2 regions of the Zhongshania arctica genome follow, and region 2 is predicted to be linked to the other one. Evidence: predicted binding sites of a transcription regulator. Region 2 holds the regulator's gene; the other holds the start of a gene.
The links. The regulator LexA, encoded in region 2, represses DNA repair genes until DNA is damaged. The targets are predictions, from matches to a motif close to ACTGTNTNTANANACAGT.
Positions count from the first base shown of each region.

Region 1: a site for LexA is predicted at 4,211-4,228, ahead of ruvC (crossover junction endodeoxyribonuclease RuvC). Genes of this name have one in related genera too.

Region 1 is NZ_JBFRYB010000001.1:3,320,856-3,336,376, forward strand. It holds gene tolA (cell envelope integrity protein TolA) at 1-303, opposite strand, end outside; gene tolR (protein TolR) at 309-749, opposite strand; gene tolQ (protein TolQ) at 761-1,435, opposite strand; gene ybgC (tol-pal system-associated acyl-CoA thioesterase) at 1,466-1,867, opposite strand; gene ruvB (Holliday junction branch migration DNA helicase RuvB) at 1,867-2,907, opposite strand; gene ruvA (Holliday junction branch migration protein RuvA) at 2,923-3,522, opposite strand; gene ruvC (crossover junction endodeoxyribonuclease RuvC) at 3,533-4,057, opposite strand; gene AB4875_RS15045 (YebC/PmpR family DNA-binding transcriptional regulator) at 4,352-5,107, opposite strand; gene aspS (aspartate--tRNA ligase) at 5,207-6,979, opposite strand; gene AB4875_RS15055 (FmdB family zinc ribbon protein) at 7,097-7,345, opposite strand; gene AB4875_RS15060 (HU family DNA-binding protein) at 7,537-7,950, opposite strand; gene AB4875_RS15065 (HIT domain-containing protein) at 8,237-8,668, opposite strand; gene AB4875_RS15070 (proline--tRNA ligase) at 8,749-10,473, shown strand; gene AB4875_RS15075 (lytic transglycosylase domain-containing protein) at 10,585-11,133, shown strand; gene AB4875_RS15080 (periplasmic heavy metal sensor) at 11,135-11,617, opposite strand; gene AB4875_RS15085 (hypothetical protein) at 11,614-12,051, opposite strand; gene AB4875_RS15090 (RNA polymerase sigma factor) at 12,048-12,584, opposite strand; gene AB4875_RS15095 (EF-hand domain-containing protein) at 12,621-13,070, opposite strand; gene AB4875_RS15100 (NUDIX hydrolase) at 13,218-13,886, opposite strand; gene AB4875_RS15105 (peroxiredoxin family protein) at 13,905-14,753, opposite strand; gene AB4875_RS15110 (wax ester/triacylglycerol synthase family O-acyltransferase) at 15,015-15,521, shown strand, end outside.
Region 2 is NZ_JBFRYB010000001.1:2,463,260-2,478,780, forward strand. It holds gene mfd (transcription-repair coupling factor) at 1-2,684, shown strand, start outside; gene AB4875_RS11235 (CsiV family protein) at 2,776-3,600, shown strand; gene AB4875_RS11240 (S-methyl-5'-thioinosine phosphorylase) at 3,594-4,337, opposite strand; gene AB4875_RS11245 (mechanosensitive ion channel family protein) at 4,342-5,451, opposite strand; gene AB4875_RS11250 (DUF6763 family protein) at 5,708-6,025, shown strand; gene lexA (transcriptional repressor LexA) at 6,207-6,809, shown strand; gene AB4875_RS11260 (hypothetical protein) at 6,815-7,231, shown strand; gene AB4875_RS11265 (hypothetical protein) at 7,238-7,504, opposite strand; gene AB4875_RS11270 (hypothetical protein) at 7,591-8,061, opposite strand; gene topA (type I DNA topoisomerase) at 8,102-10,798, opposite strand; gene AB4875_RS11280 (DUF1653 domain-containing protein) at 10,916-11,164, opposite strand; gene AB4875_RS11285 (hypothetical protein) at 11,157-11,654, opposite strand; gene AB4875_RS11290 (universal stress protein) at 11,740-12,180, shown strand; gene AB4875_RS11295 (ATP-binding cassette domain-containing protein) at 12,188-14,086, opposite strand; gene AB4875_RS11300 (transglycosylase SLT domain-containing protein) at 14,189-15,521, shown strand, end outside.

The DNA of each region.
Region 1 (15,521 bases), 860 kb from region 2:
CGTAGGTCCCTTTGGAATGGGCTTTGGCACCGGCTTTGGCACCGGCTTCACCTCTGGCTTGGGCTCAGGCTTTTTAACAGGCTCAGGCTTGGCCACCGGCTTTGGTATTGGCTTGGCCACCGGCGTCGGCTTAGCGGGACGCGACACCGGCTTTTCTATCACCAACTTTGCTTGAATTGCCAAAGGCTTTGCCTTGATCTCAATGACACGGTCGTTACTGGGCATCCCAAACAACAGGAAAGAAATCGCTACGCCATGTAAGACCGCCGTCACCAGTGCCGGCACCAATTTAATATCATTCATCGCGCTTACTTCGCTCCACTGCGCGACGGATCCTCAGTAATCAAGCCGATAGACGTTGCACCAGCGCCCTGCAACACCGCCATCGCTGCTACAACACTGCCATAATCTACCGAACTATCCCCTTTTACCATAATTGGCGTTTTGGGTTTGTTACGCAAAATCTTGCTCAACTTATCGCCAATTTCCGCGAGCTCGAGGGGCTCGCCCTGCTTGTCTGGGTCCCCCAAGGTCACATAATACTTACCGGCCTTATCAACCGAGACCACGATCGGGTCATCATCTGTTTCGGGGACAGGTTGCGTCGATGCCTGTGGCAAATCTACTTGCACGCCTTGTACCAACATCGGCGCCGTCACCATAAATACAATCAGCAATACCAACATGACATCAATGTAGGGAACAACATTGATGTCTGAGATTGGCTTGCGCTTATTTCGCCGAGACATAGCCAGTGCTCCTAATCTCGCGAGTGAATCTGGCGATGCAGAATACTGGAAAATTCTTCTGAAAAGGTATCGTACTTACCTGCGAGGGAGTCTACTTTTGAAGAAAAGCGGTTGTAGCAGACAACGGCGGGAATCGCCGCGATCAAACCCATTGCGGTAGCCACTAGGGCCTCAGAAATACCAGGAGCGACTGTTGCCAAGGTCGCTTGCTGCACTTGTCCAAGGCCGTGGAATGCACCCATGATGCCCCAAACTGTTCCCAGTAAACCAACATAAGGACTGGTCGACCCCACCGTAGCCAAAAAAGGCAAACCGTGTTCCATCGCTTCCTCTTCCCGAGACAGTGCCACGCGCATCGACCGCTGACACGCTTCCATCATGGCATCAGAATCAAGCTTCTTTTTTGCCAGCCGGGTAAACTCTTTAAATCCAGCTCGGAATACACTCTCCATCCCAACCACGCCGCGCTTGTCCGCGCCGTCGGTATACAAGGTATTCAGATCGGTACCCGACCAAAACCGCGACTCAAAGCGCGCCATTTCAGTTTGCGCTTGCCTAAAATACATCACCCGCTGGGCAATCTGATACCAAGACACCACTGAGGCCAGCACTAATATCAGCATTATAATCTGCACAAACAAACTGGCATGGCTAACTAATTGCCAAATGGAAAGCTCTTGTCCCACTGTTAACTCCTGTCGTTTTTGGTTATTACACTATTGTTCTTTAAGCGCCAGCACTGATAGCAATGCCGGCGGCATACGTTTTGGTTTTAAGCTAATCCTATCGACACAGGCTAGTCTAACTTGGGCTTCGCACAGCACTTCGTCGCCGCGATAAACGCGTTGATCAAAACTCAGCGACGCTTTAGCTGCGGCTATGACCTTGGCTGTGACAATAAGTTGCTCATCTAGCTTCGCTGGTCGCAAATATTTTGTAGTTAGATTAGTCACAACAAACATCAGTGAATCATCGATGAAAGCTGCTTTATCAAAACCTTGGGCGCGCATATATTCGGTGCGGGCGCGCTCAAAAAACTTTAAATAGTTCACGTAGAAAACGATGCCACCGGCATCGGTGTCTTCCATATAGACCCGCAACGGCATCTTGAATTCCACTAGGCCACGCCGCCATTGTCGTTAGTGTCGGCATTTTTGGGTAGCTCTAAGCCAAAATGACGATAGGCGTGATTCGTTACCACACGCCCGCGCGGCGTGCGCATAATAAAACCCTGCTGAATGAGATAGGGCTCCAATACATCCTCTATCGTGCCACGCTCTTCGCTTATGGCTGCGGCCAAGCTGTCTACACCTACTGGCCCACCGTCGAATCGCTCAATCATTGCCAACAGTAAACGACGATCTAAGTGATCAAAACCACTGCTGTCGACGTTCAGCATATTTAATGCCTGATCAGCGATTTCTTTAGTGACAATACCATCTGATTTTACGTCAGCGTAATCCCGCACACGGCGCAGCAGGCGATTGGCGATGCGCGGCGTCCCCCTAGACCGCAGGGCAATCTCATGAGCACCGCCAGCATCTAACTGAACACCTAAGATATTGGCCGAGCGCGCCACAATAATTGACAGATCTTTAACGCCGTAAAACTCCAAGCGCTGCACGATGCCAAAGCGGTCACGCAGCGGCGAGGTTAACAAACCGGCTCGGGTTGTTGCTCCGACTAAAGTAAACGGCGGCAAATCTAATTTAATTGACCGCGCTGCGGGACCTTCACCAATCATAATATCCAACTGATAGTCTTCCATCGCCGGATACAGTATTTCTTCTATATTTGGACTGAGTCGATGTATTTCATCAATGAACAGCACATCACCAGCATCCAGGTTGGTCATTAACGCCGCGAGATCACCGGCTTTTTCCAGCACGGGCCCAGAAGTCGTTTTTAGTGACACCCCCATCTCATTGGCCAATATATTTGCCAGCGTGGTTTTCCCCAATCCTGGTGGCCCAAATATCAGGGTGTGATCTAGGGGTTCCTTGCGCATTCGCGCCGCACTAACAAAAATATTCATTTGCTCGCACACCGCGGGCTGGCCAATATAGTCAGCTAGGGTCTTAGGCCGTATTGCGCGATCAAAGCGCTCCTCTAGCGGCTCGCCGACGTCGGGTGCTACTAGGCGGTCAATTTCTATCATGTCTGATTACGGTCTTCACTTGATCATGTTTTTTAGGGCAGCGCGAATCAATTCCTCGCTACTTGCGTCATCTGCTTTTAAGGCGCTAATCGCCTTGCTTGCTTCCTGGGGTTTATAACCCAAGGCCACCAGTGCCGCCTCTGCTTCAGCAATATTCACTTTGGCAGCACTTACTGGCATTGCAATATTGCTACTCGAGCCAGGCAATTCCCAGTCCTTGAGCCGGTCGCGCATTTCAATCACTAATCTCTCGGCGGTCTTTTTACCCACCCCCGGCAACCGCACCAAAGCAGCGGTATTACCCTCTTGTACGCAGCGCACAAAGTCATCGCTATCAATACCGGACATAATCGTCAGCGCCAATTTTGGGCCGACGCCGTTAACCTTGATCAAATCGCGAAACAAGCGTCTCGATGTCACATCACTAAATCCAAATAGCTGCTGTGCATCTTCGCGAACTATAAACTGAGTGTAAAGCGACACCACCTGCCCCAAAGCGGGCAAACCATAAAACGTCGTCATCGGCACTAGCACTTCGTAACCTACGCCATTGACGTCAATAACTATTTCTGTGGCTTGTTTTTCTATGAGCACGCCACGCAATCGGCCAATCATTTACATTCCTTCATTTAAGACGTCCACGACGCAAACGCATCGCAGGCTCAGCAGCCATCCGCTGCAATCCTTGCCGCGCATTGGCATGGCAAATTGCCGCCGCCAGCGCATCTGCAGCATCTTCCTGTGGCGCAGCAGGCAGCTTAAGTAATATTTTAACCATATGTTGAACCTGGGCTTTATCTGCCGCCCCGGTCCCGACAACCGCTTTTTTAATTTGTCTTGCGGTATATTCAGCCACTATTAAACCATGGCTTACACAGGCGACCACCGCCGCCCCGCGCGCCTGCCCCAACTTAAGTGCCGAGCCCGCGCTTTTAGCCATAAAGACTTCTTCCACCACTGCTTCAAGCGGTGAATACTCGGCAATAATGGTCGTTAAACTTTTAAAAATAATATCGAGGCGAGCAGGCAATGGACCTTGCGGCAGCCGAATAACACCACTGGTGATATAACGGTGATGATTTCCCTCCACCTCTATTACACCAAAACCCGTTTTTTGCGATCCGGGGTCGACTCCCAAAATAATAGTCATAGATCCTATAGCTTTCGCTTCTTATCCGAGTAAGCAGAGATCAATACATTCATCGTTGACCCGAGTAAAATCCTAGCAATAGACAATAATTGCAGGTGTATCAATCAAGAAATTGAGAGCAGCAAATACGCGCACCCGCCGCAGGCTCGCCCCACTGCTATTATGCACAGATTTACTGGAATAATGACACGCTCACGAAGCGCGGCTCTGGTGATGGTTTAGTGATGGTTTAGTGATGGTTTAGTAATTGACTAACAATGGTTTAGCGACGTTATGGCAATGGCGCGACGCCATTTAGTGACCACTGTTTAATGCGATGTATATATCCTCAGCGATGTCTGCATTGGTATACACATTCTGGACATCATCCAGATCTTCCAATGCCTCCACCAGACCAAGCAACGATTCAGCGCCCTTTATATCGAGTTCAATAGTCGTCGCCGGCAGCATATGGATATCTGCATGCTCATGCTCGAAACCCGCGACCGTCATAGCTTCTTTTACAGCCATAAAATCTGCAAGCTCGGTTTGCACTTCCATTGTGCGATCGTCATAAGTAATAACATCCACTGCGCCCGCTTCTAAGGCCGCTTCCATAAGCGTGTCTTCATCCAAACCCGCCGCATAGTGGATTTGGCCGATGCGAGTAAACAGATAGGCCACCGAGCCATCAGTACCGAGATTACCACCGCGCTTACTAAAGGCATGACGCACTTCGGCGACCGTCCGGTTGCGATTATCGGTCATACATTCGAGGAATACCGCAACGCCACCGCTGCCATATCCTTCATAAGTCACTTCATCGTAATTGTCGGTATCAGCATTGCCCGCGCCCCGAGCAATGGCCTTGTCGATGGTATCGCGCTTCATATTAGCGGTGAGTGCTTTATCCACAACCGCGCGCAATCGCGGGTTATCTTCTGGCATAGGACCACCTGCCCTTGCGGCAACCACTATTTCTCGAATGAGCTTGGTGAACACTTTACCGCGCTTGGCATCTTGCCCAGCTTTACGGTGCTTTATATTGGCCCACTTGCTGTGACCCGCCATATCAGCCTCCCTGTAAGTAAGGTGAAGATATTACTTATCATGGTGTATTGATAACACCCGCTGCGGCGCAGACGGGTGTTGGTAACGCAGTCAGCGCTATTATTTTTCTTCTAATTTACGCAGGCGAATATTTAACTCACCCAGTTGCTTACTATCAACCACACCCGGTGCATCGGTCATAATACAGGCCGCACTCTGGGTTTTAGGGAAGGCAATCACGTCGCGGATGGATTTGGCGCCGGTCATCAACATCACCAAACGATCTAGACCAAAGGCCAATCCACCGTGTGGCGGTGCGCCGTATTTTAAGGCATCAAGCAAGAAGCCAAACTTTTCATCGGCCTCTTCTGGACCAATACCCAGTACGCGGAATACCGCTTTCTGCATGTCACTGCGGTGGATACGCACAGAACCACCACCTAATTCAGTTCCGTTCAAAACCATATCATAGGCAATAGACAAGGCCTCGCCCGGCGCTTTTTCCAACTCTTCCGGCGAGCATGACGGCGCCGTAAAAGGATGGTGTAAAGACGTCCAGTTGCCGCTGCCGTCCTGCTCAAACATCGGGAAGTCTACTACCCACAGTGGCGCCCACTCACAGGTATATAGTTTAAGATCTTCGCCCAACTTACAACGCAAGGCACCAAGGGCTTCATTAACAACCTTAGTAGTGTCGGCGCCAAAGAAGATCAGGTCGCCATTTTCGGCCTCAAGACGCGCCAAAATAGCTGCGCGAACTGGCTCGGGTAAAAATTTCACAATCGGCGACTGCAGGCCATTTTCCAGATCAGATTTATCGTTAACCTTGATATAAGCCAGACCCTTAGCGCCATATATACCAACAAACTTGGTGTATTCGTCGATTTTCTTGCGGGTCAACGCCTCATTACCGCCAGGTACTTTTAAGGCCGCAACACGCCCATCAGCACTGTTAGCTGGGCCTGAAAAAACTTTAAACTCGACTTCCGTCATCAGGTCGCCAACATCAACCATTTCCAATGGAATACGCATATCTGGCTTGTCGCTGCCAAAGCGCGACATTGCCTCCGCGTATTTCATGGTCGGGAAACTGCCGAGATCGATATTCATTACCTCTTTAAACAGATCGCTAATCATGCCTTCGGTGACAGCCATGATCTGCTTGTCATCCATAAAGGAGGTTTCAATATCGATCTGAGTGAATTCAGGCTGACGATCCGCGCGTAAATCTTCATCGCGGAAACATTTGGCGATTTGATAATAACGGTCAAAGCCAGACACCATTAACAGCTGCTTGAACAGCTGCGGTGACTGCGGCAAGGCGAAGAACTTACCGGCGTGGGTGCGACTAGGCACTAAGTAATCACGGGCACCCTCAGGTGTGGCGCGCGTCAAAATCGGAGTTTCTATATCAAGGAAGTTCTGGCTATCTAAATAGCGACGCAGCACTGACGTAATCTTTGCGCGCAAGCGTAATTTGTCAGAAATCTGCGGACGACGTAAATCTAAGTAGCGATAGCGCAGCCGCACGTCTTCACCAACATTAGTGTGGTCGTCAAGCTGAAAAGGTGGGGTTTCCGACTCATTCAGAATTTCCAGTTCTTTACCCAGCACTTCAATCTCGCCGGTCTTCATATTGGCGTTAACCGTTGCGCCAGCGCGAGCGCGAACCCGGCCCCGAATACGCAGCACGTACTCGCCACGAACACGGTCAGCAGTGCGGAAATGCTCTTCGGTATCTGGGTCAAAAACGACCTGAACAATGCCTTCGCGGTCACGCATATCGAGGAAAATAACCCCGCCATGGTCACGGCGACGGTCAACCCAGCCACACAGGGTGACCTCCTGATCTATATGTTCACTACTCAAGCTGCCGCAATAATGACTGCGCATGTGTTCTATTCTCGCTATATCAAATGTGTATCTAGGTAATGCCATTGGCACTGCGTGCTCTGTGCCAATCGCTAAATTCTAGGGGCCGCTAATGCTATGGCTCGCCCTATCTCAGCGCTAGGAGGCTGGTGCGGAGGACGAACCACCGGCAGAGCCTTCACCTGCTAAATTCTTCTTTTTACCACTGCCTTTAAAATCAGTCTCGTACCAGCCGCCGCCTTTTAGACGAAACCCGGCCGCCGAAATCTTTTTCACCAATGCGGCGGCACCGCACTGTGGGCAGTCTTTTAAAGCAGGATCACTCATTTTCTGCAGTGCTTCATGCTCGTGTTGGCAGGCCTGACACTGGTATTCATAAATCGGCATAAGAAAACTCCCAAAACTCAAAGCAGATAAAAGAAGTCATATCGAGCCAAGCGGCGCAAAAGGAGCGGGATTATAACGCAAAGCGGGGGTGGCAATAAATGCAGCAGCGAGTTTGAGGGGAAATAAACTGTTAGAGAGGGTAAATCAGCCTCGAGCACATCAAAAAATGTCGAGGCTGACGGCAATCAGACTTAAACAGCGAAGTCTTTCAGTTTTTTCAGTGGACGAACCTTAACAGCAACACTCGCTGGCTTGGCTTTGAACATTGTTTCTTCACCAGTAAACGGGTTAATCCCTTTGCGTGCTTTGGTAGCAGGCTTTTTAACCGTGGTGATTTTCATCAGACCGGGAATCGTGAACTCACCCAGAGCACGCTTTTTAACACTGCGCTCAATCAGTACTTCTAGCTCTTCAAGAACCTCACCAACCTGCTTGCGCGTCAAATTGGTGTTCTCAGCGATCTCGGTGAGGATTTGAGTCTTGGTCATTTTCTCAGAGATAGCTGTTGTTTTGCGCTTGGGTGCGGCAGCAGCGGCAGCAACTTTCGCTTTAGCTGGAGCTTTTTTGGGGGCAGCTTTTTTGGGAGCAGCTTTTTTTATCGCCATTAGAATATTCCTGTATCACACGTTAAGTTTTATTGGCCTAAATACGGTTCTGAGCACTAAGCAGCGAGTACCGCACGCTGATCACACATCTGTGCCTGCGACTATCTATAGTAGATTGTGCTAAGCAATACAAGATTAATACGCTTTTTTCGGCCTAAAACACTACAAAAGAAGCATTATTTGTATAACACGCACTATAACTCACGTAAATTTACGTCGCGACAAACTCGGCAGACCAGCCCTACAGAGCTTAGAATTGTGTTTGAGGCCAGCCCTAAACCGAGTTTTATGGCTCGCTCAACAGGGGGACATCGCTAGCAGCGTAGGCGGCGCGCAACCGTTTTAGGTACTTATTCAGCGCATCCACGTCATAGGGTATTGCTGGGAGCAGCCCCCAGACTGGCTTCGGCCACCCCACATCATTGGAAAACCTCGCAATATGGTGAATATGAAGCTGTGGCACCATATTGCCAAGCGCCGCCACGTTTAGTTTTTCGGCATTGAGCTCACTGCGCAGCAGCGCGCACGTGGTATTAGACTCTTTTAGATACAGCTGCTGATCAGCAGCGCTAAGATCGCAGATCTCTCGCAGCTCATCACGCCGCGGCACCAATATCAGCCACAGATACTGACTATCGTTCATCAATAAGACTCGACATAGCGGTAGATCTCCCACCACAGCACAATCTCTTGCCAATACTTCATGTAATTTGAACATCACTCCCCCTGCGGCCTGTACCGCGCAAGCGATCAATCGTAAAATGCTCGGACTCTGATAAACAAGGCCAGAACTTCATTATGCGCGCTAGCCAATTCCTTATTGCCACCCAAAAAGAAACTCCAGCCGACGCTGAAGTCATCAGTCATCAACTTATGCTGCGAGCAGGCATGATACGCAAGCTCGCCACTGGGCTCTACACATGGTTGCCTATGGGCCTGCGAGTATTGCGTAAAGTCGAAGGTATTGTCCGCGAAGAAATGAATCGCAGTGGCGCGATGGAAGTCATGATGCCAATTGTTCAGCCCGCAGAGCTGTGGGAAGAGTCAGGCCGCTGGGAGCAATACGGCGCCGAACTGTTACGAATTGGTGATCGCCACAAGCGCGCTTTCTGTCTTGGCCCCACCCATGAAGAAGTCATTACCGACCTAATTCGCAATGAAATTAAGAGCTACAAACAACTACCGGCAAACTTTTACCAAATTCAAACGAAATTCCGTGATGAGATTCGTCCTCGTTTTGGCGTAATGCGCTCGCGCGAGTTTATTATGAAGGACGCCTATTCCTTCCATAACGACCAAGAATCACTGCAAGCTACTTACGATGTAATGCATGCAAGCTACACTCGCATATTCACCCGCCTAGGTTTGGATTTCCGGCCGGTGATTGCCGACACCGGCTCAATTGGTGGCAGCGGCTCACATGAATTTCATGTTCTGGCCTCTTCAGGCGAAGACGATATCGCCTTCTCTGACACCTCAGACTACGCCGCCAATGTTGAGATGGCCGAGGCACTCGCCCCTGCCGGCGATCGCCCTGCTCCCAGCGGCAACGTAGAAAAACTCTCCACCCCCGGCGCCCACACGATTGATGAAGTGAGCGCCTTGCTGAAGGTTTCAGCCAATCAAATTCTAAAAACGCTAATTGTATACAGCGATAGTGATGAAAACGGTAACAAGGACCTGATCGCTTTAGTGGTGCGCGGCGACCATAGCTTGAATGACATTAAGGCAGAGAAAATCGCCGGCGTCGCATCGCCGCTAAGCTTCGCCAGCGAAGAAGATATTCAGGCCCGCCTAAATTGTAAGCCCGGCTCTATCGGCCCCGCTGGGTTGGACATACGCGTTATTGCCGATCGCAGCGCAGCGCATAGTGCTAACTTTATCTGTGGCGCCAATGAAGACGGCTTTCATCTGAGCGGCGTCAATTGGGATAGAGACGTCAGCTTTGCTGAAACTGCAGATTTGCGCGATGTGGTGGAAGGCGACCCTAGCCCCGACGGCCAAGGCAGCTTGCTAATTAAGCGCGGCATAGAAGTGGGCCATATATTCCAGCTTGGCACTAAATATTCAGAGGCGATGAACGCGACTGTACTCAATGAAAATGGCAAAGATCAAACCATAACAATGGGTTGCTACGGCATTGGTGTCACCCGAGTTGTGGCCTCGGCTATTGAACAAAACCATGATGATAAAGGCATTCTTTGGCCAAGCAGTATTGCGCCTTTCGAGATTGCGATTGTACCTTTAAACATTCAAAAATCTGAGCGCGTTCGCGAACAAGCAGAGCTACTCTACAGCTCCTTGCTGGGTATGGGCTATGACGTACTGCTAGATGATCGCAATGAGCGCCCCGGCGTGAAATTTGCTGACATGGAGCTAATCGGTATACCTCATCGCATCGTGATCGGCGACCGCGGCCTAGACAAAGGCATGTTCGAATATAAAAACCGTCGCGCCAGCGACAATGAGGATGTCGCACTGGACGATATCGTCGACTTCATCCAGCAACAACTGCCTCGCTAAATGTTTGGAGTCAGTACCAAGCAAGCTGGCCTAGCCGTATTAATGACGCGGCTAGGCTTGGTTGTCCTACTGCTAAGTTCAACGTTTAGCCTTGCAGATGCAGTGCCTGCTATGGATGGCGGCGGCGAGACCATGACGGCGGCGCAGCAAGAGCGCGAAGAATTACGGATTTTCCTGAAACAGGCCGTCAGCGATGCAGATAGCTTTAAGGACCGTTTCGATGCCGAGGTTTGGCTATTCGATATGTCCGGCCGCATGGCGCGATTTATTAAAGACCCGCAAGCGCGACTCACTTTTCTACGCAGCGTACACCGCGAAGCCAGTGCCGCAGACTTAAGTCCCGAAATAGTATTGGCACTCATTGAAGTCGAAAGCTATTTTGATCAGTTTGCGGTATCCCGTGTCGGTGCGCAGGGCTTGATGCAAGTTATGCCCTTCTGGAAGAAAGAAATCGGACGCCCCGATGACAACCTCACCAATGCAGATACCAATCTGCGCTACGGCTGCCAGATTTTGCAATTTTATTTACAAAAAGAAAAAGGCAATCTGCATCGCGCGCTGGCCCGCTACAATGGCAGCCTTGGTAAAAGCTGGTATCCAGAGCGAGTATTTGATCGGTGGCGCCGGCATTGGTATAACGGCGAAGTAAACATTTATTAGACTAACGCGGTGGTCTGTCGCCGCCATGCTCTGGCGAACCGGGTCTGGGTGGCTTATCTTGCATGCGCCCCAGTTCTCGCAGCGCAAACTTAAGCCTCTGCTCTGGTGGTAAGGTCGCCAAGACAGTTGCCAGCACTTGGTGGCTGACCTGCTTTAAATTACTGTCAGCCATTCTAATTGCCTGAAAACCGCTATTAATTTGCACCTCAGTGGCTTGCTCGCTTTTTAATATACCCACCATGTCGCGCTTGGCAGCCCGGAGCCGCCTATACGCCTTTGCCATTTCTTTGCGATGCATCTCCAGAACTTGGCGCATAGGTTCCGCCAACTCCTTGGGCTCATCTTTCAATAATTGCTTAGCCATACCATGCATGGCATGACGCTCTTGCCCCATTAAACGATGGCCTATATACAAGCCCAACAGCAAGCCATTTAGCACTAAGGAAACTAACAGAGCGATAACTAGGCTTTTACGTGAATTCATAATTCTGTACCTGCAATCCAATTACTGACTTCATAAGTCGCCGTTGCATCAAAGATATAGATATCGGGGTCGGTATAATCAGCAAAATAACCACTCGCCCCAAGTAACACACCTAATAATGCTGAGGCCATCGCCGCCGCAAAACTCAAACGCCAAGGCGGAGTAAATGACGGCTCGCGAGGCAGCCGCTCGCCGGGCAGAGCAATGTTCGCTAGGCGCACCTGCAAAGCTGCACTTGGCTCCAGATCAGGGACAATATCTTGATACCACTTAGCGAGCTCGCTTTCTTCACACCGCGCGTCTTGCCACCGCAGCGCGCAAGAATCTATGCGCAGAAAAACCGGCAATAGCAGACGAGCTAAGAAGGGCCAATGCGAGGCATCAGCACCGTGGCGCGCCAACAGCGCAGAAAATATTTGTTCTGCCAATGTCATTCCCGACCTCCCAATCGCGTTCGCAGCTGCTGCTTCGCTCGGCTAATTAACGATTCAACCGCTTTAGCCGACAAGCCCATAATAGTTGCGATATCTTTCACCGACACGTCCTGGTAAAAACGAAATGCCATGGCTGCACGCTGATTATCTGGCAGTGATTTTAAGGCATCAAAGACAAGGGCATTATCACCCGCATTCACTATTGGCTCTGGCGCCGCAGTATCGACAATCGACTCGACCAAGTTATCATCGACTACCAAACGCTGCTGAACTCGCTGACGAAAATTGAGGGCTAAATTATTAGCCACGCGATATAACCATGTGGTCAGCTTGGCATCATCGCGCCATTCTGGCGCTTGCTTCCAAAGCCGCTCAAACACCTCTTGGCAAAGGTCTTCTGCGTCATCGCGAGAAAGCACTATGCGGTAGACAAGATTCAACACCATTTTACTATGGCGGCCCAACAGCATCGCAAAAGCCTGTTGGTCGCCATCTGCTACTCGCCGCATCAATTCGATGTCAGATAACTGCACGCTGAATCCTAAAGGTCGGCGAAAAAGGGATATTAATTACACGCCGTCACCCTTGCGGTGTTCGCCGTCATGTCCCTCACCACCGTGACCGCGCATTGCCTTAAACATTTCACGACGATCAATAGTGCCATCGCCATTGCGATCCATGCGCGTCGCCATTTCATCGGTGCTGGCGGCAAACTCGTCTGCAGAAACTTGCCCGTCCTCGTTAGCATCAGCGCGATCAAAGCGGTCTTTCTTGTTTGCTTTGCGCTCAGCCTTCATCTGCGCCTTGTACTCGGTCACTTCTTCACGGCTCAAATTACCGTCACCGTTCAAATCCATTTTTGCAAACTCCGCATTGCGATACTCAGATAGCTCAGTGGTTGTGACAGTGCCATCGCCATTGAGATCAAAATTTGGGCGCGGTTTTCGGTCTTCGCCGGCGATCGCTGACACCGCCGCTAGAGAAACGATAACGCTGAGAATTTTTTGTGCTGTATTCATATTTGTTACTCCCAAGAATCATTGCTTAGAATCATTGATTAGAATTTTGCTTCATTGCTACGGCCGTTAATGATTAAACACCGCAGGTGCAAAAATCCTTCGCAGGGAGCGAAAAATAATAACTAACATAAGAGATATACACTCGGGCTAAGTGATACTGAACTCATAGCGCCACACACCCGCCTCTAAATAACAGCGATTTCTAGGGCCAGAAAGAGTGGGATCGATCGCCGCATAGCCAACATCGCCGTCATACAACATGCAGACAACATCATTATGTGAGGATATTAGGGGCTGAAAATAAGGCACCGTGCGATCAAGATAAAAACGCCTGGCATCATGCTGGGTTCCACAGGCAGCAAGCTCGGCCAGCGTAACCACGGTGGGCGGCAATAGGGCTAGCTCACCACGCCGATGCAGCTGTAAAAAGTGCTCTGGGGTTCCCCAGAGGAAATCATCCATTTCCTCGCCATCAACAAGCACCTCAGCATTGTCACCCTCGGCAAGAAAGAACCAGGTAGCAAATCGACGACCCATGGCGGGTGGCGTTGTCCAATGCGACAGCAGCAAAAAGTCCTGCGTTCGCAAAGAAATGCTGGCTTCTTCCATGGTCTCTCTGGCGGCTGCAGCGCGAGCCGCCTGCTCCTCGTTCGCGGCGCCATCATAATCTTCAGGGTCAAGAGTGCCACCTGGAAAAACCCAATGACCGCCACCGACTTTAAGTTGCTTGTGTCTTCGCAACAGCAGGGTTTCTAGACCTGCATCGCTGTCGCGAGTAATAACGGCTGTTGCCGCCGCTCGAATATCACTTGTCATTGCTTAAAACCCATCGCGCTATATCAACAAATGATCTAGCGTCTCTATTATTGTTTCAGCACGCGGCCGGATTCGAAAGTTATCGGTTAGATCAGCGTAAATTATGGTGCCGCTTTCATCGGTCATCAACACCGTTGGCAATACCGTATCGTAACCATAGCCCAACATTCCCAGCGGCACACCGTGACGATGAACAATACCAAGACTAATTGCCGCTCGGTTATTATCATCCACATAGAATGGCATGGGCACCCCGAGACGGGATTGCTGCGCTGCACTTTTCTTTGGGCTTTGCGGACTTATCAGCACTAGCTCTACACCACGCTCACCGAAGGCATCGTAATGTTTGGCTAGATCCGCCAGCTGTGCCTGACACATTGGACACCAGTTGCCGCGGAAAAATACCCATAACACTTTTTTACCAACAAAACTCGAAGATGATAGCTGCTCGCCATTGAGGGTCGCCAGCGCGAAATCCGGTAACTGCACGCCTTTTTGCAATAACACATTATCGCTACGATCTAGGTAGGTATACCAAAACACATATACCAGCACCCCACCCAGACCAAAAAACAAGGTATAAAAGGTGGGTAGCGGCTCCATCTCTATCACGGTGAGCACCGAGCCTAAGAGCGCCATAACCACTGGTGTTGCTATAAAACGCACAACGCGGATATAGGGGAAGGTATAAACCATACTCATAAAGAGCACCAGCGGCCCAACCGCCAGCAGGGCACCCAACCAAGACAAGCTAAATGTAGCATCTCCCAGAAGGTGACAAATACTTTGGATGGAAATCGCAATACACAAGACCAGATAGGGAATTGCATACCAGCGCTTAAGCTGCGATATCAGGCCCAATATCATCAATTGTTATCCCTGCTATTCACCAAACCTCTTAGCGTTTCACTATGAAACCTGCTTATTGTATTGTAGCTTGACCCTATACGTGCTTTTTAGGCTATTGACCGAAAATAAGTGCGAGCAACGTAAGCGGCAATAGCTCATAAAAATATTAAGACTTAAACTAGCGCCGCATTGAAGGTCATAGCTTACGCCTCGGCGATGCAAAAAAACATAACAACACTAAATATATCAGATAGTTGCAAACACAGGGTGTGGAATCAAATGGCAAAACTTTCGATAATGGATTTAGGCTTTTTTCTGACTGAGACTGACGCAAGCCCCAAACATGTGGGTGGCCTGCTTATGTTTAGCAAGCCCACAGCGGCAGCGGACGACTATGTTGAAAAGCTGGTTGACGAGTATGCCTGCAACATTGATGAAATCCGCGCTCCCTTCAATCAAATCATTCAGTTTTCCGTCTTTAAAGCACCGAGCTGGGAATGTGACAAAAACTTTGATATCAGCAAGCATGTTTTTTATCACACTATAGAAGGTGATGACTTTCGCGACGGTCTTTATGACTTAATTGGTGAGTTACACAGTGTCCGTATGGATCGCAGCCGACCCATGTGGGAAATGCATGTTATTCAAGGTATTGATGACAAGCGTTTCGCACTGTACACCAAGCTGCACCATGCTTATGCCGATGGCGTGACCATGTCATCGTGGCTGGTGAATAGCCTAAGTGAATCTGCGCGAACAAAATCTGTAACACCGATATGGTCAGTT
Region 2 (15,521 bases):
CACCGGCGGGCATAGAGTACTACCTGCCGCTGTTCTTTGAGCAGACTGGAACACTATTCGACTACCTACCCGGCAACAGCTGGCTACTCACTGCCGCGGGCATTGAAGCCGCCGCAGAGCATTATTGGCAAGACATACAGCAGCGCTACGAACAGCGCTTGGGCGATATACGACGCCCAGTGCTTCCGCCAGCAACGGTGTTTCAAACCGTGCCAGAGATTTTTTCGCGACTTAAAGATTACCCGCGAATTACCATCAGCGAGACACCTTTTCCAGATTCTGCTAAAAGCCATAATTTTGTCATCGGCAACTCGCCAACCCTGACCATAGACAGTAAACAAGCCGACCCTATCGCCGCCTTAAGAGCCTATTGCTGCGATCGCAGGATCCTGTTTTGTGCCGAGTCTCCCGGTCGCCGCGAAGCACTCATCGACCTATTAGGCCGACACAAACTCAAGCCCAAGGCGGTAAATAACTGGCGGGAATTCACCACCGGCAAAGACAGTATCAACGTCACCGTCGCCCCACTCGAAGAGGGTATGTCTGGCGTCTCACCAAGCCCCTTCGCTCTCATTGCTGAATCCCAGCTTTTTGGCAAGCGCGTATCTCAAAGCCGACGGCGCAAGAAGGCCAGTAGTACTGCCGAAAATGTCGTTAAAAATCTGGCTGAGCTGCGAATTGGGGCGCCGGTGGTACACGCCGATCATGGCGTGGGCCGCTATCTTGGTTTGCAAACCTTAAACATCGACAATCAAGCAAATGAATTTTTAAGCTTAGAGTATGCCGATAGCGCGAAATTATATGTTCCAGTCACATCGCTACAGCTCATAAGCCGCTACAGCGGGGCCGACGATGAGCTCGCGCCACTGCACCGATTGGGGACCGAACAGTGGAGCAAAGCCAAGCGTAAAGCAGCGGAGAAAATTCGCGATGTCGCCGCTGAGCTGCTGGATATATACGCCCGCAGGGAGGCCCGTCAAGGCCGCTCCTTTGAATTGAGCGACGAGGATTATTACGAGTTCGCCAACGCCTTTCCCTTTGAAGAGACGCCCGATCAGCAAACCGCTATAGAAGCCGTTATCGCAGATTTAAAATCTATTAAACCCATGGACAGACTGGTCTGTGGTGACGTTGGTTTTGGTAAAACCGAAGTTGCCGTGCGCGCCGCATTTGTAGCAGTACAAAATGATACCCAGGTTGCGATTCTGGTGCCCACCACCCTACTCGCCCAGCAACACTTTGAATCTTTCCGAGACCGTTTTGCCGACCTCCCCGTCAACATTGAAGTGCTATCCCGCTTTCGCAGCGCCGCCGAACAAAAATCGGTAATCGCCGAGCTGGCTGCGGGCAAGGTCGACATATTAATCGGCACCCATAAATTATTGGGCAACGAGATCGCCTATAAGAATCTTGGCTTGGTTATCATCGACGAAGAACACCGCTTTGGCGTTCGCCAGAAAGAGGCCCTCAAAAATATTCGCGCCGAGGTCGACGTTTTAACGTTAACGGCCACACCAATCCCCCGCACTTTAAATATGTCGATGGCCGGTATCCGCGATTTATCTATTATTGCGACGCCCCCAGCGCGACGACTTTCGGTAAAAACCTTTGTGCGCGAATCAGATCCGGCGCTAATAAAAGAGTCCATCCTTCGCGAAATACTACGCGGTGGCCAAGTTTATTATCTGCACAACGAAGTTAAGACCATTGATAAGACCGCGCGGGATCTCCAAGACATGATTCCTGAGCTACGTATTGGTATTGGTCACGGCCAAATGCGCGAGCGCGAACTCGAGCAGGTTATGAGCGACTTTTATCACAAGCGTCATAATGTATTAGTGTGTTCGACAATTATAGAAACGGGTATTGATGTACCCAACGCCAATACCATTATTATTGATCGAGCCGATAAATTTGGCTTAGCGCAACTGCATCAGCTCCGAGGTCGGGTTGGCCGGTCTCACCACCAAGCCTACGCCTACCTATTAACGCCGCCGGACAAACAGTTAACTGGCGATGCAGAAAAACGTTTAACCGCCATAAGCGAAGCGGACGCCCTAGGCGCTGGCTTTACCTTGGCTACCCAAGACATGGAAATCCGCGGTGCTGGCGAGCTGCTTGGCGAAGGGCAAAGCGGACAAATACACACCATCGGCTTTACCCTGTATATGGACATGCTAGACCGCGCGGTGCAGGCAATTAAAGCGGGCAAGAAAATGAATCTAGAAAATAGCAACGATGATCACATTGAAGTGAATTTACGCATACCGGCGCTAATACCCGATGACTACCTGCCCGATGTCCAAAGTCGTCTAATGCTGTACAAACGTATAGCCGGTGCTTCAAGCGGTGACGCCTTACGTGAACTTCAAATTGAAATGATCGATCGCTTTGGCTTACTGCCCAACCAAGTTAAAAACCTGTTCCGCTGCGCAGAATTGCGTTTACAAGCGGTTAAAATCGGATTGAGTAAGATAGAGGCGTCGGCGATATCGGGCCGCATAGAATTTGCTGAAGACACTAGAGTTGAGCCCTTAAGTTTGGTGCAGATGGTGCAGTCCGCTCCAGCAAGCTATCAACTCGATGGCGCCACCGCACTCAAATTTAAACATGACATGGAAGAACCACAGCAGCGCTTTGAATTTATTGAATCCCTATTAGAGAAACTAGCACCGACTCGATAGAACTGAGATAGTTTGTCTTGGCATTTAGAAATAATGTAACTAGATATTTAGATTGTCACGCGCTGACAAGAAAACAAAGAGATATTTTTATATGAACACACTTCATCGACGCCCACTTTATTGCTGTTCATTTACTGCTTTACTAGCGGTGGTAATGCTAGCATTTAGCGGCGTGGCAATGAGCCAGAACGACTCGCGCTTTCACGTTGACCTGGTGGTATTCGCAAATAACGATCAATCCAGTCAATACGAGGAAGACTGGCCGGATAATCTTCACCTCCGCTATCCACGAAATTGGCTGCGTATCGATAATAGTGGCAGTACGCTTCAGAAAGTCGACTATATGGATCCAGAGTTTGAGAAAGCATTCAACTCCCTGCGCCTGTCATCACGTTACAAACCGCTAATGCAAGCAAGTTGGCAGCAAGACTTACGCTCGCGAAAGCAAGCGCCAGCCATTCTCATTCAGGGTGGCAAACAATACGGTAGTCACTATCAACTAGAAGGCTATATACGTGTTGCGGTAGAACGCTATCTCCACCTAGATACTAATTTATGGATGACTAGCTTTGGTAACACGGCTGGCAACTATTACCTTCCGCGCCAGCCATTGAGCTTTAACGAACCAGAAGAAGAACCCGTTTTCGTCGACGAAAGTTTCGAGTCCAGCCCTGAATACGCAGAGTTTCTAAAACAAAACCCCAGCTATTTATCAGCGGACAATCAGGCACAGACGGCGGGCCAAAGTAATGCCGAGCCGATAGATCAAATAGTTGTAATGAAGCAGCAGCGAAGGATGCGGAGCGACGAGCTGCATTTTATTGACCATCCGCGATTTGGCGCCATCATAAAAATCACTAAGATCCAAGCCGCCCCAGCTAGCAGTGAGGCGAGCTTAGATAAAGGCGCTCAATAATCCGCGATGCAGTGCGCCAAAATAGATTTGACCTGCAGCATGCCAGTATCAATGACAGTCTGAATATCTTCCATAGTGATGATGTTTTCACTGAGGCCAGCACCCGGGTTCACTACCAGTGCGACTGAGGCGTATTCTATACCCGCCTCACGCGCTAAGCTTGCTTCGGGCATCGCTGTCATTCCGACAATATCGTTACCGTCACGCGCCAGACGATTTATCTCCGCGGCCGTCTCTAAACGCGGTCCCTGCGTGACCGCATAGACGCCATAATCTTCAAATGCAATATTGGCATCTACTGCGGCATTCGCCAAGCGCGAACGCAAGTCTTGACTGTAGGGAAAGCTAAAATCAATGTGCTCGACCTTACCGTTTTCACCATCGAAAAAGGTGTGCTCGCGCCCCCAAGTATAATCGTTAATCTGATTTGGAATCGCGATTACGCCAGTCACAAACCGCTCACTAATCCCACCGACTGCATTTACCGATACCAGCGCATCAACCCCGACTTTTTTTAATGCCGCGATGTTTGCGCGGTAATTAATGGCATGGGGAGGAATTTGATGACCTTTACCATGCCGTGCCAAAAACAAAAACTCAGCACCCTCGTAACGAATGCGCTGCAGCAGTGCGCTCGGCGCGCCATATACTGTCTCTACCTGTGACTCATCCAGAACTTCCGCGCCCGGCCAGTCGCACAAACCAGTACCGCCGATCACTGCAATTGTTTTACTCATTTATTTACTGCTCCATATTGCGCTCTGGCGCCTTTTCAATCGAAATAGGATCTAGCTTAATAGTGGTCGTTGGGAATGCAACATCCGCCCCTAAACCGTGGATAATATCGAGAACTTTCAGCAATACATCCTGCTTGATCTTATGATATTCAACCCACTTAGTGGTTTTGGTAAAGGTGTAGATAAAAAAGTCTAAAGACGAGGCATTATACTGATTGAAATTTACGATCAGCGTCTTCCCTAAATCAATGTCAGCGTGATTTTCCAGCATTTCTCGTACTTGATTGATAATGGCGGGCACCACGGCAGCGTCCTGATAACGTACACCAATGGTTTCATAAATGCGCCTATTCAACATCCGTGACGGATTTTCTACCGAAATCTGAGAAAAGGTGGCATTGGGAACATAGAGTGGACGCTGATCAAAGGTCCGAATTCGAGTTTGCCGCCATCCGATATTTTCCACCGTCCCCTCTATGTTTTTATCCGGCGAGCGCACCCAGTCACCGACTGAAAAAGGACGATCTAAATACACCATCAAACCGCCGAAAAAATTTGCCAATAAATCTTTTGCGGCAAAACCAACCGCAATACCACCAATACCGCCAAAGGCCAGCACCCCAGAAATACTGTAGCCAAGGTTTTGCAGCACCATCAGCGCCGATACGATAATCACCGCAGAACGCACCAACTTACCTAAGGCCATGACTGTAGTTTGATCTATAGGCTCATCTTTCGTCGTGTACTCCTCAGACAAAAGACCCAACTCTACCTGCCTAACCAGTGACACCAAGAACCAAGCCAAAATCAAGACCACGCCCACCGCACGCAGTGAATCTAACGCCGAGAAAACTTCCGCATCAGTAGACTTGCCAATCATCTCCAGTATATGACTGCCGCCGACCGCCCAAATCATTAACAAAGCCGGCCGCCGAGAAGCCGCTAATAAGGCGTCATCCCATAGATTGTGTGTTTTTTGAAATTTAATTTCGAGATGCGCAATCAATCGACCGAGCACTAGATTCAAACTTAGTAAAATAAGTACCAATACGAACACGTCACCCAGCCAGGGATATTCCTCCGGCTGAAAATTAGTCCACCACTGCTCCAGCATTGGGGCTTCCTCTGTATGCTGCTATACAATTTCATTTCTAAACACGACGCGCTTAGACAAATGAACCATAAAAACTAATATTAAAAACACAAAATAAGATCAAAAAGATCATCTATGCGGCTGAATATAAAGCCAATTGTATTGAAGACTGAGCTAAAACCCCAGCTCGCGCTGAAACTAACTGCGAAAAATACCTACTGGACAGCAAATCGCTAGGTGTTAGTTTGGAAAGCGTAGATCAACCGAGGTAAAAATCATGGCGACAATAAGACCCCAAGTTGGTTGTTGGTACAAGGAAATTGAGACCGGCCAACTATTTGAAGTAGTCGCCGTCGACGACGACAGCGATTCAGTAGAAGCCCAGCTAATAGACGGCGAGCTCAGTCAATACGATATGGATAGTTGGGATCTGCTCAATTTAGATATGGTGGAAGAACCCGAAGATTGGCGAAACGCATTTGAATTAAGCGATGACGATTACCGATTCTTAGATGACACCATGGTCCCCGAGAGATGGAACCCATTGTCAGAAATTGAATCAGATATCGTAAATGGCATAACCGACGAGTATTAATACCGGTCGGCATAGCGCCGACGAAGAATTATCAAAGCGAGGTCTCGCACTCTTCTCCAACCTGCTACGGCAGGTTTTTTTGTTTTCGGCCTTCCATATTCCAAATTAGCAATGCCTATTGCCATCCAAATAATACTGTATATAATGCCAGTTACTGTATAAGTAACCAGATGCCAACACTATGGAAAAATTGACCGCCAGACAGAGTGAAGTCCTCCAGTTAATCAAAGACCATATCGGCGAAACCGGCTATCCGCCGACCAGAGCCGAGATTGCCAAACAGCTAGGATTTAAGTCACCCAATGCCGCTGAAGAGCATCTCAAAGCGTTGGCGCGCAAGGGGTCCATCGAGATTATCGCCGGTGCTTCACGCGGTATTAGGCTACCCGAGAATCTTGGTCTACCTATTATTGGTCGAGTTGCGGCCGGTAGCCCTATTCTCGCCGAAGCCCATATTGAAGATTACTGCGACATGCCTGGATCCATCTTTTCCCCAAGCGCTGATTATTTTCTCAGGGTTAAAGGGGACAGTATGATCAACGCAGGTATTTTCGATGACGACCTTCTCGCTGTGCATCGGACTAATACTGTTCGCAATGGTCAAATCGTTGTTGCACGAATCGACAATGAAGTCACGGTCAAGCGTTTCAAACAGCAAAAAAGCAAATTCCATATCTCACTACTTGCTGAGAATCCTGATTACCCACCAATTGACGTGGACCTCCGAGAGCAAGACTTTGCAATCGAAGGCCTAAGTGTTGGTATTTTACGGCGCGGGAGTTAAGAATTATGTCATGCCTCGAACAAATGCCCTTACATTACAATCCCCTACCAATAGCGGGCGGAGGACAGGTCACCGAAATAGCAATGCGCAGCGACGCGCATTTGTCTAGGCCCATGCTTGCCGCCATGATGATCGAGCTAAGTGGCAACTCTGATGAGCGCTGGTTGTGCTGGGTTGCTGATAGGCCATTGCGCCCGCTGTTAAACGCGGATATACATCAGCACGGCCAAAAAATCCTGCAAGTAGTGTCTAACAGTACCCGTGATCTGAGTGAAATTGCGATAAGAGCATTAGAGCGCGGTAAAAGTCATACCGTCGCTATTTTACTGGAAAGACCACTTAGAGATGATGAGCGACAAGCTCTGGAAGTTGCAGCCCTAGCGGGCTCAGCCGAATGCCTTGTTATTTTTATGCAATCCTAGCCTCTGTTAGTGGACGGTCTTGGCGTCTGGCCCTTGATCGTCCTCATCATCGAGATCTTCGTCGTCTATAAAGCCATCATCTTCAGCCGAGGTCGCTGCAGCCTCAATCCCCGCTTGCACCATAGCCCGTGCAACGTCTAGCACCGAACCAACAATGTGTTCTCGGGTTTCTTTTGAGAATTTAATCGTTACCAGCGGATTTTCATCACCTTCTGATCGCTGTAAGACGATATCTCCGTTTGCAAGTTCGACGAGTTCTAAATATGACAACACTAAAATATCCTTGATAAGGCGCTAAGGCCAACGCGGTGGCTATGACCACCTATTGTATCAAACCCGCCCAGCCTCACGCCAACCCATCAATATTCCATTAAGGTGGCGCGGTGACGGGCAATCAAAGACTTCAATTCAGTAAGGCATTCCGCAAAATCCACATTAACTCGCCCGGTACCGCTTGCATCACTAGCAATGACCCCAGCGGGTGATGCAGAGGTGGTCTGTAAAAACGGATAATCAACGATGGATTTAAGCCAACCCGTATAGGTTTCTCTATCAGCCAGTTCTATTATCTCTGGCGGCAAGTCCTGCCCCGCAAAAGAAGCCGCTTTAAACACGCCCTGCGGAACCGCTAAGCCAAACTTGGGCTGCTGATCAACTAGGTCGGCTAAGTGACTCTGATAGGCCAACAATAGCTGCCAAACAAGGGACTCTGACGCCGCTCTATGAAAGTGACCACCCCACTCCGCAGTGTCTGTCTTTTGCAGCTGACTTAGATATTGCTCGGCAAAGTAAACGTGCAAATTACACTGCCCACGAAAGCTTTCTTTCATACAAACTCCAGCGGGCTGCCGCTATCTCGCATCATCTCGATTATTTTGCTGGTTTAGCTTTTGGGGCTGCTTTCTTTGCCACTTTCTTAACAGGTTTCTTAGCCGCTTTTGCGCGCACTACCCACTTACCGTTTTCAAAGAAGGCTGACCAACCGGAGGGCTTACCATCTACTTCGGTTTGCACATATTGTTCTTTGGTCTTGCGGCTATAACGAATCACGCTGTCGCGGCCTTCTTTATCCTTAACTGGCGCATCAAAAAGAAAGGCGTACTTCTCATCGATCTCCGCACGATGCGGTAAAATTTCTTTCACCAGCGGCGCACGAGTTTCCCGGTTACGCGGAAAACCGCTGGCGGCAAGGAACAGTCCGGCCGCGCCATCACGTAAAATATAATGGTCGTCGACTTTCTCGCATTTCAGCTCAGGCATGGGAACCGGGTCCATTTTTGGTGGCGCGGCCTCCCCACTGCGAAGCAATTTACGAGTGTTTTTACACTCCTCACCAGTGCAACCAAAGTACTTACCAAAGCGCCCGGTTTTCAACTGCATATCTAAGCCGCACTTATCGCACTCAATAAGCGGACCTTCGTAGCCCTTAACCTTAAAGCTACCTTCTTCAATTTCATGGCCAGAGCAATCGGGGTTATTACCGCAAATATGGAGCTTGCGTGACGCGTCAATAACGTAGCTGTCCATTGCGGTATTACACAATTTGCAGCGCTTTTTAGTCAGCAAGAGCTTCGATTCGGCTTCGTCATCCTCGTTGTCAATACTGACAAAATCATCAGCAGACACCAAGTTTATGGTCTGTTTGCAGCGCTCTTTAGGCGGCAGCGCATAACCGGAACATCCCAAAAACACCCCGGTACTGGCGGTTCGAATTTGCATGTCACGGCCGCAATTTGGACAAGGTATATCAGTGCCAGTGGGTGCGTTTTGACGCATCCCCTCTTCACTCGCCCCTGCTGCCTCTAAGGTTTTGCGGAAATCAACGTAAAACTCGTTTAGCAGTATTTTCCAATTCTTATCGCCTGAGGCGACGGCGTCGAGCAGCTCTTCCATACGCGCGGTGAAGCTATAATCCAAGAGATTGCTAAAGCTCTCAACCAGACGATCAGTAACGATATCGCCCATTTTTTCAGCGTAGAAACGTCTATTTTCAACTTTAACGTAACCACGATCCTGAATGGTTGAAATAATGGAAGCGTAAGTAGATGGTCGTCCAATACCGCGTTTTTCTAATTCTTTCACCAAGGCGGCTTCTGAATAACGCGGCGAAGGTTTGGTAAAGTGCTGACTAGGGTCTACTTTTAACAAATCTAGACGTTCGCCCACTTTGACATCGGGTAGCTCTTGGTCGTCTTCTTTCTTGGCAACACCTGGCGGCTGTACTTTCATAAAACCATCGAAGCGCACTACCCGGCCGCGGGTGCGGAGCTCAAAAACCCCTGAGGTGACGGTGATTGACGTGCTAGTAAAATCAGCAGACGCCATCTGGCAGGCCAGAAATTGACGCCAAATCAATGTATATAAGCGCTCTGCATCACGCTCCATACCCGCCAATTGGCTTGGTTCAACCGTCACGTCCGAAGGGCGGATCGCTTCATGCGCCTCCTGCGCGCCCTCTTTACTCGAATATGAGCGCGGCGATTCCGGCAAATAGCTTTTTGCAAAATTTGATGAAATATATTCTCGACACGCGGTCACCGCGTCTGCACTCAAGTTGGTTGAGTCAGTACGCATATAGGTGATGTAACCGGCCTCATAAAGCCGCTGAGCCATCATCATGGTCTTTTTGACCCCAAAGCCAAGCCTAGTACTGGCAGCCTGCTGTAGCGTAGAGGTGATGTATGGCGCGCCGGGATGGCTCTTAGTCGGTTTATCCTCACGGGCACTGACTTTGAACTCCCCCCCCTTTAATGCTGACGCCGCGGCCATGGCGTCGGTTTCGTTATCGGGCCGAAAATTCTCGCCGGCCTGCTTCTTCACTTCTAGACGCAATTTTCCCGACGCGGATTCATTGTCAGTATGAATCTGCCAATATTCGTCGGGTATAAAAGCCCTGATTTCCTTTTCGCGATCCACAACCAAGCGCACCGCAACCGATTGTACGCGCCCAGCGGAAAGCCCCCGTGCGACTTTTGCCCACAGCAGCGGCGACACCATATAGCCGACCACACGGTCTAGAAAACGTCTAGCCTGCTGGGCGTTAACCCGGTCGATATCGAGCTCGGTGGGCTTTTCAAATGCAGCTTTAATCGCTTTTTTGGTGATCTCATTAAAGACCACTCGCTTGTAACGACTATCGTCGCCACCAATGGCTTCGCGTAAATGCCATGCGATAGCTTCTCCCTCGCGATCCAAATCCGTTGCGAGGTAAATGGTGTCGGCGTTTTCAGCAAGCTTTTTGAGCTCGTTAACAACCTTTTCCTTACCAGGCAATATTTCGTAGCGCGCCTTCCAGTCGTTATCTGGGTCTATACCCATACGCCCGACCAACTGTTCGCGGGCCTTGGTCTTTTTATGAATTTCTTTTTCTTCTGGGGACATTTTGCGGGTCAGCGCCGCCGCCTTTGCACGCTGCTTAGCGTCAACCGGCGTGGCTTTACTGCTACCGCTCGTCGGTAAATCGCGGATATGGCCAATACTGGACTTAACGATAAAGTCGTTGCCCAGATACTTGTTAATGGTCTTCGCCTTCGCTGGCGACTCCACAATAACTAAAGATTTGCCCATATTATCCTTCTGCAATTATATAAAAAATGTGACGCCTTAACGGCGAGAGGCGACATATATAAGTGTTCATTTCCTCAGGGTCAAGGGCGACGTGCCATCGCGACCCACACCAATCAGCTACAAACTCGACCCATCAGCAGGGCTAACAAACTCAAATCTCGCCCGAGATTCCCCTTCAAATTCAATAACTTCGACAAACATTGCCAGCGGCCTGACCCAGAGGGCAGCCTCGCCATATAACGGTCGATAAACAACAACTAATTCTTCGGTCTCGCTGTGAGTCGCGACCTCATAAACATAGTATTCACCACCTTTGTAGTGGCGGTAGCGACCCGGCACGAGGCTTTCCTGAGGTGTCTTAACCATCTACTTTACTCACTTCGTCTTCAAGGCGTCCTTCCGCGATAATCGCATTGAGACATTCAGCAATGCTTGTTACCACATCCACATCAGCATGAATCTCCCGCCAGTAAACATTGAGGCCTAGCGGGGTTAATTCAAGCATACTTGCGTCTCTCGGCAACATCTGGCGACATTTTTCAATGATCTCGACCATCGCCCCATCGAGCACAACGGCGTCATCATCGCCATCAGGCACATCAATTAACCAATACTTCCAGCCTGCCAGCGGTCTTTTATTGTGTAAGACCCGGGTGTAACACACCCCAAACATATCCTCTTCACGGCGGACTTTAGCACGCCGAGTTTTGGGCATAGCAACCACTTTTACCGACAAGCCCAAAGTGCGCGCCAGGGCGCGTATTTCAGCCTGCTGCGACTGGCGCCTCGAAGGCAATATCCACATAACAGGTGCCAGCATAAACCCGATAACGACAACTCCTATTAACCAACCCATTAGTCGCTCCCTTGAGTTCACTGGACAGATGGCGAGCTTTATACCTTAATAGCAAGGTATAAAGCGAACACAACAGGGGAATAATGTGCCAAATTATAAACGCATACTTGCCGCGATAGACCTATCTGACGAGACCGAAGCGGTACTAGACCGAGCGGTTGCAGTAGCCTCAAGTGACAAGGCGGAGTTGCATCTAGTACACGTGGTAGAGCCATTGAATTTAGCGTACGGCGGCGATATACCCATGGATTTTTCCAGCGTCCAAGAGCAGTTGCAAACTCAAGCTGAAGAGGCGCTCTACAAATATGCTAAACACGCCAACATCCCCACGGAACGCTGCCACCTTTTAAGTGGCCGCCCCGACTCTCAGCTGCATGAACTTAGTGAGACCCTAAACGCCGACCTCATCATCGTTGGCAGCCACGGCCGCAAGGGTCTCGCACTAATACTGGGCTCAACCGCTAACGGCGTGCTGCACGGCGCCACCTGCGATGTATTAGCCGTGCGGGTGGGGCAAAGCAAGTAAGCCGACGCTACTCAGCCAACTCCATCCAGCGCGCCATGCACTCATCGAGCTCGAGCTGCACGTTGCTAAGCTGATCTAGAGTCTCCGTCACTTTAAGAGCGTCCTGCTGATAAAAAGCAGGGTCGCCCGTGACTTCTCCGAGCTTGGCAATTTTCGTTTCTAGCTTTTCTATCATTGCCGGCAGGCCGTCTAGCTCACGCTGATCTTTATAGCTGAGTTTGCGGACTTTAGCTGCCGGTGCTGCCGAAGTGGTATTGCTAGACGCCACCGGCGCAGTGTTTTTGCTTGCAGCGGCCGACTTTTCTTGAACAGCGCGACGCGCCACATAATTTGACACCTCAGTATAGCCACCGACATGCTCACTGATCTGACCGTTACCTTCAAATAACAGGCAGCTACTCGCAACACTGTCAACAAAGGAGCGATCATGGCTAACTAACAAGACCGTGCCGCTAAACTCTACCAATAAACTCTCAAGTAATTCGAGGGTCTCCATATCCAAATCATTGGTCGGTTCATCCATCACCAGTACGTTCGCTGGCTGACTAAACAGACAGGCGAGTTGCACTCGCGCACGCTCGCCACCAGACAAAACGCCAAAGTGGCTGCGCGCGCGTTCAGGGCTAAACAAAAAATCCCCAAGATAGCTCATAATGTGACGATCTTTACCGTTGATCGTTACCGAGTCTCGGCCCTGACCAACAATATCGACAACGCGCTTATCTTCGTCTAAACGGTCGCGCAGCTGATCAAAGTAGGCAACCTGCAATTTGGTACCGGCTTTTACGGTACCCGACTTGGGCTGAAGCTCGCCCAGTATTAGGCGCAGCAAGGTGGTCTTACCCGCACCATTCGGGCCGATAAGCGCCAGTTTGTCGCCGCGGCAAACCAATAGCGAAAGATTGTCGACCAGCAACTTACCTGGCACGTCAAAGGTCACATCCGTCAATTCAGCAACCACTTTGCCGGTTTTATCACCCACATTCACACTGAGATTCGCGGAGCCGCTGGTAACCCGTCGCTGCGAACGCTCATTGCGCATTCTTTCCAGAGCGCGAACACGACCTTCATTACGCGTGCGGCGCGCCTTAATCCCCTGCCGAACCCACACTTCCTCTTGCGCTAAACGCTTATCAAATAGCGCATTTTGCTCAGCTTCAACTTCAAGCGCATGCTCCTTCAGCTCAAGATAACGAATGTAGTTGGTATCGTAATTAGTCAGTATTCCGCGATCTAACTCAATAATACGCGTAGCCAGCTTTTCAATTAGCGCCCGGTCATGGGTCACAAAAAGCACACAGCCTTGAAATGACATAACGCACTGTTCTAACCACAAAATGCCATCCAAATCTAAATGGTTGGTCGGCTCGTCAAGCAACAAAATATCCGGCTCGCCGACTAAGGCTCGCGCCAAGGCAACCCGGCGACGCCAACCACCCGACAAGCTAACCACCGTGGCATCGGCATCGAGCTCTAGGCGAGTTAAAATATTGTCGATGCGTTGCTGGAACATCCAGCCGTCATTAACTTCTATCTCGCGCTGCAGTTTTTCCAGTTCCTTTAACTCACTGTCACCCATCTCGCCGTGAATCAGCTCGTGGTATCGACTCAGAACTTTGCCCAAGCCCGCCAGCCCATCAGCAACGACGTCATAAATAGTCTGCTCTGGCGACGCAAAATCTAAGGTTTGCTCCATGCGAGCAATTTTTACTCCGGGTTGCCGCCAAATTTCGCCCGAATCGACGGTGGTATTGCCATCGACAATACGCAGCAATGTTGACTTACCACAGCCATTACGACCCAATAAGCAAACGCGATCGCCAGCTTCTAATTGCAATTCTGCGTTATCCAGCACAATCTGTTGTCCAATACTGTGCTGTAATTGTTTGGCACGTAACAAAGGCATATATTTGATCCAGTGTGTAAGCAGCTTTGCGCTGCCTATTCTCAAGGGTTGATAACTACGCTACTTTAGGTAATTCACGATGATTTTTAAGGCCGCAGGGAAATGAAACGCCTCTTTTTACTTTTCGTCATACTCACTACCCCAGCAATACACGCGCTTGCCGATACTAGCCTCGACGAAAGCCGGGGATTATACCGCGAAGCTATGGATGAAATCAGCCGCGGTCGTCTTAACAATGCTGAAAAGCTGGCTCCCAAGCTAAATAACTACCCGCTACTGCCCTATTTAGAACTTGAGTTACTAAAAGCTCAGATCAATAACGTGTCGGCCCAGACCATCGACGTCTACCTTCAACAGTACGGCAGCACTATTGTTGGCCAGCGCATTCGGATTTCATGGCTAAATAAATTGCGGCGCAGCAACGACTGGCCGCAGTTTGTGCGCTATTACCAAAAGAACTCCTCCGCTGCCACCAGTTGCGATTATGCTTATGCACTCAGACAAATTGGCGATCATCCCAAAGCCGATGCAGCAATTGCTGAGCTGTGGAAAACCCCCTTCTCGCTTCCCAAGCAGTGCGATACGCCAATCAAACAGTGGATGGCTCGCCTCAACAGCAATGAAATAGAAGAGCAATACTGGCTGCGAACCCAACTAGCTTTAAAGAAAGGCCAGACCGACATGGCGCGCTACCTGATGGGCAAGATAAGTAATGCTGATCAGTATCTCGAGTTATTAAACCGCCCCAGCCGCCTTCATCAAATTGGTATGAGCCTGCCTGTTAATGAACGCAGTCAAGACGTTGCCGTACACACCTTGAAGCGTCTAGCAAAAGGAGACTTTGAACGCACCAACACCTTGTGGCACCAACTTGACCGCCACCTCGGCTTCACCCCAGCTCAAAATTATGGATTGCGCGATAGTTTAGCGAGACAAACTATTGCCAGCGATGCCAACTACACTCGCGACTGGGTTATGGCCAACGACCCCAACTACGAAGATCCTTATCTTACCGAGTGGCGCGTACGCTTGGCTCTAAAAGATGGCGATTGGACAGCGGTACAGCAAATCATTCAATTTCTGCCCCCAGAAAAACGTGAAGAAGCAGATTGGCGCTATTGGTGGGCAAGAGCTGACATCGAATTAAAAGGCGAACTCAGCGTTAGCACTCAGCTAATTCTCCAGCAGTTGGCCGCTCAGCGCGGCTACTACAGCTTTATGGCCGCGGACATTCTTAATGAAGACTACCAACTAGAATCTACTCGCACCTTAGACCCCGCTCTTATTGCCGAGATTGAACAGCACGACGCGATTATTCGCGCTCGTGAACTCTACTTACTGGGCGAACACTTTACTGCCAGCTTAGAGTGGATTTATGCGATGCGCAGCCTAAACAAGCCAGAACAAGTCGCTGCCGCCCAACTCGCACTAAACT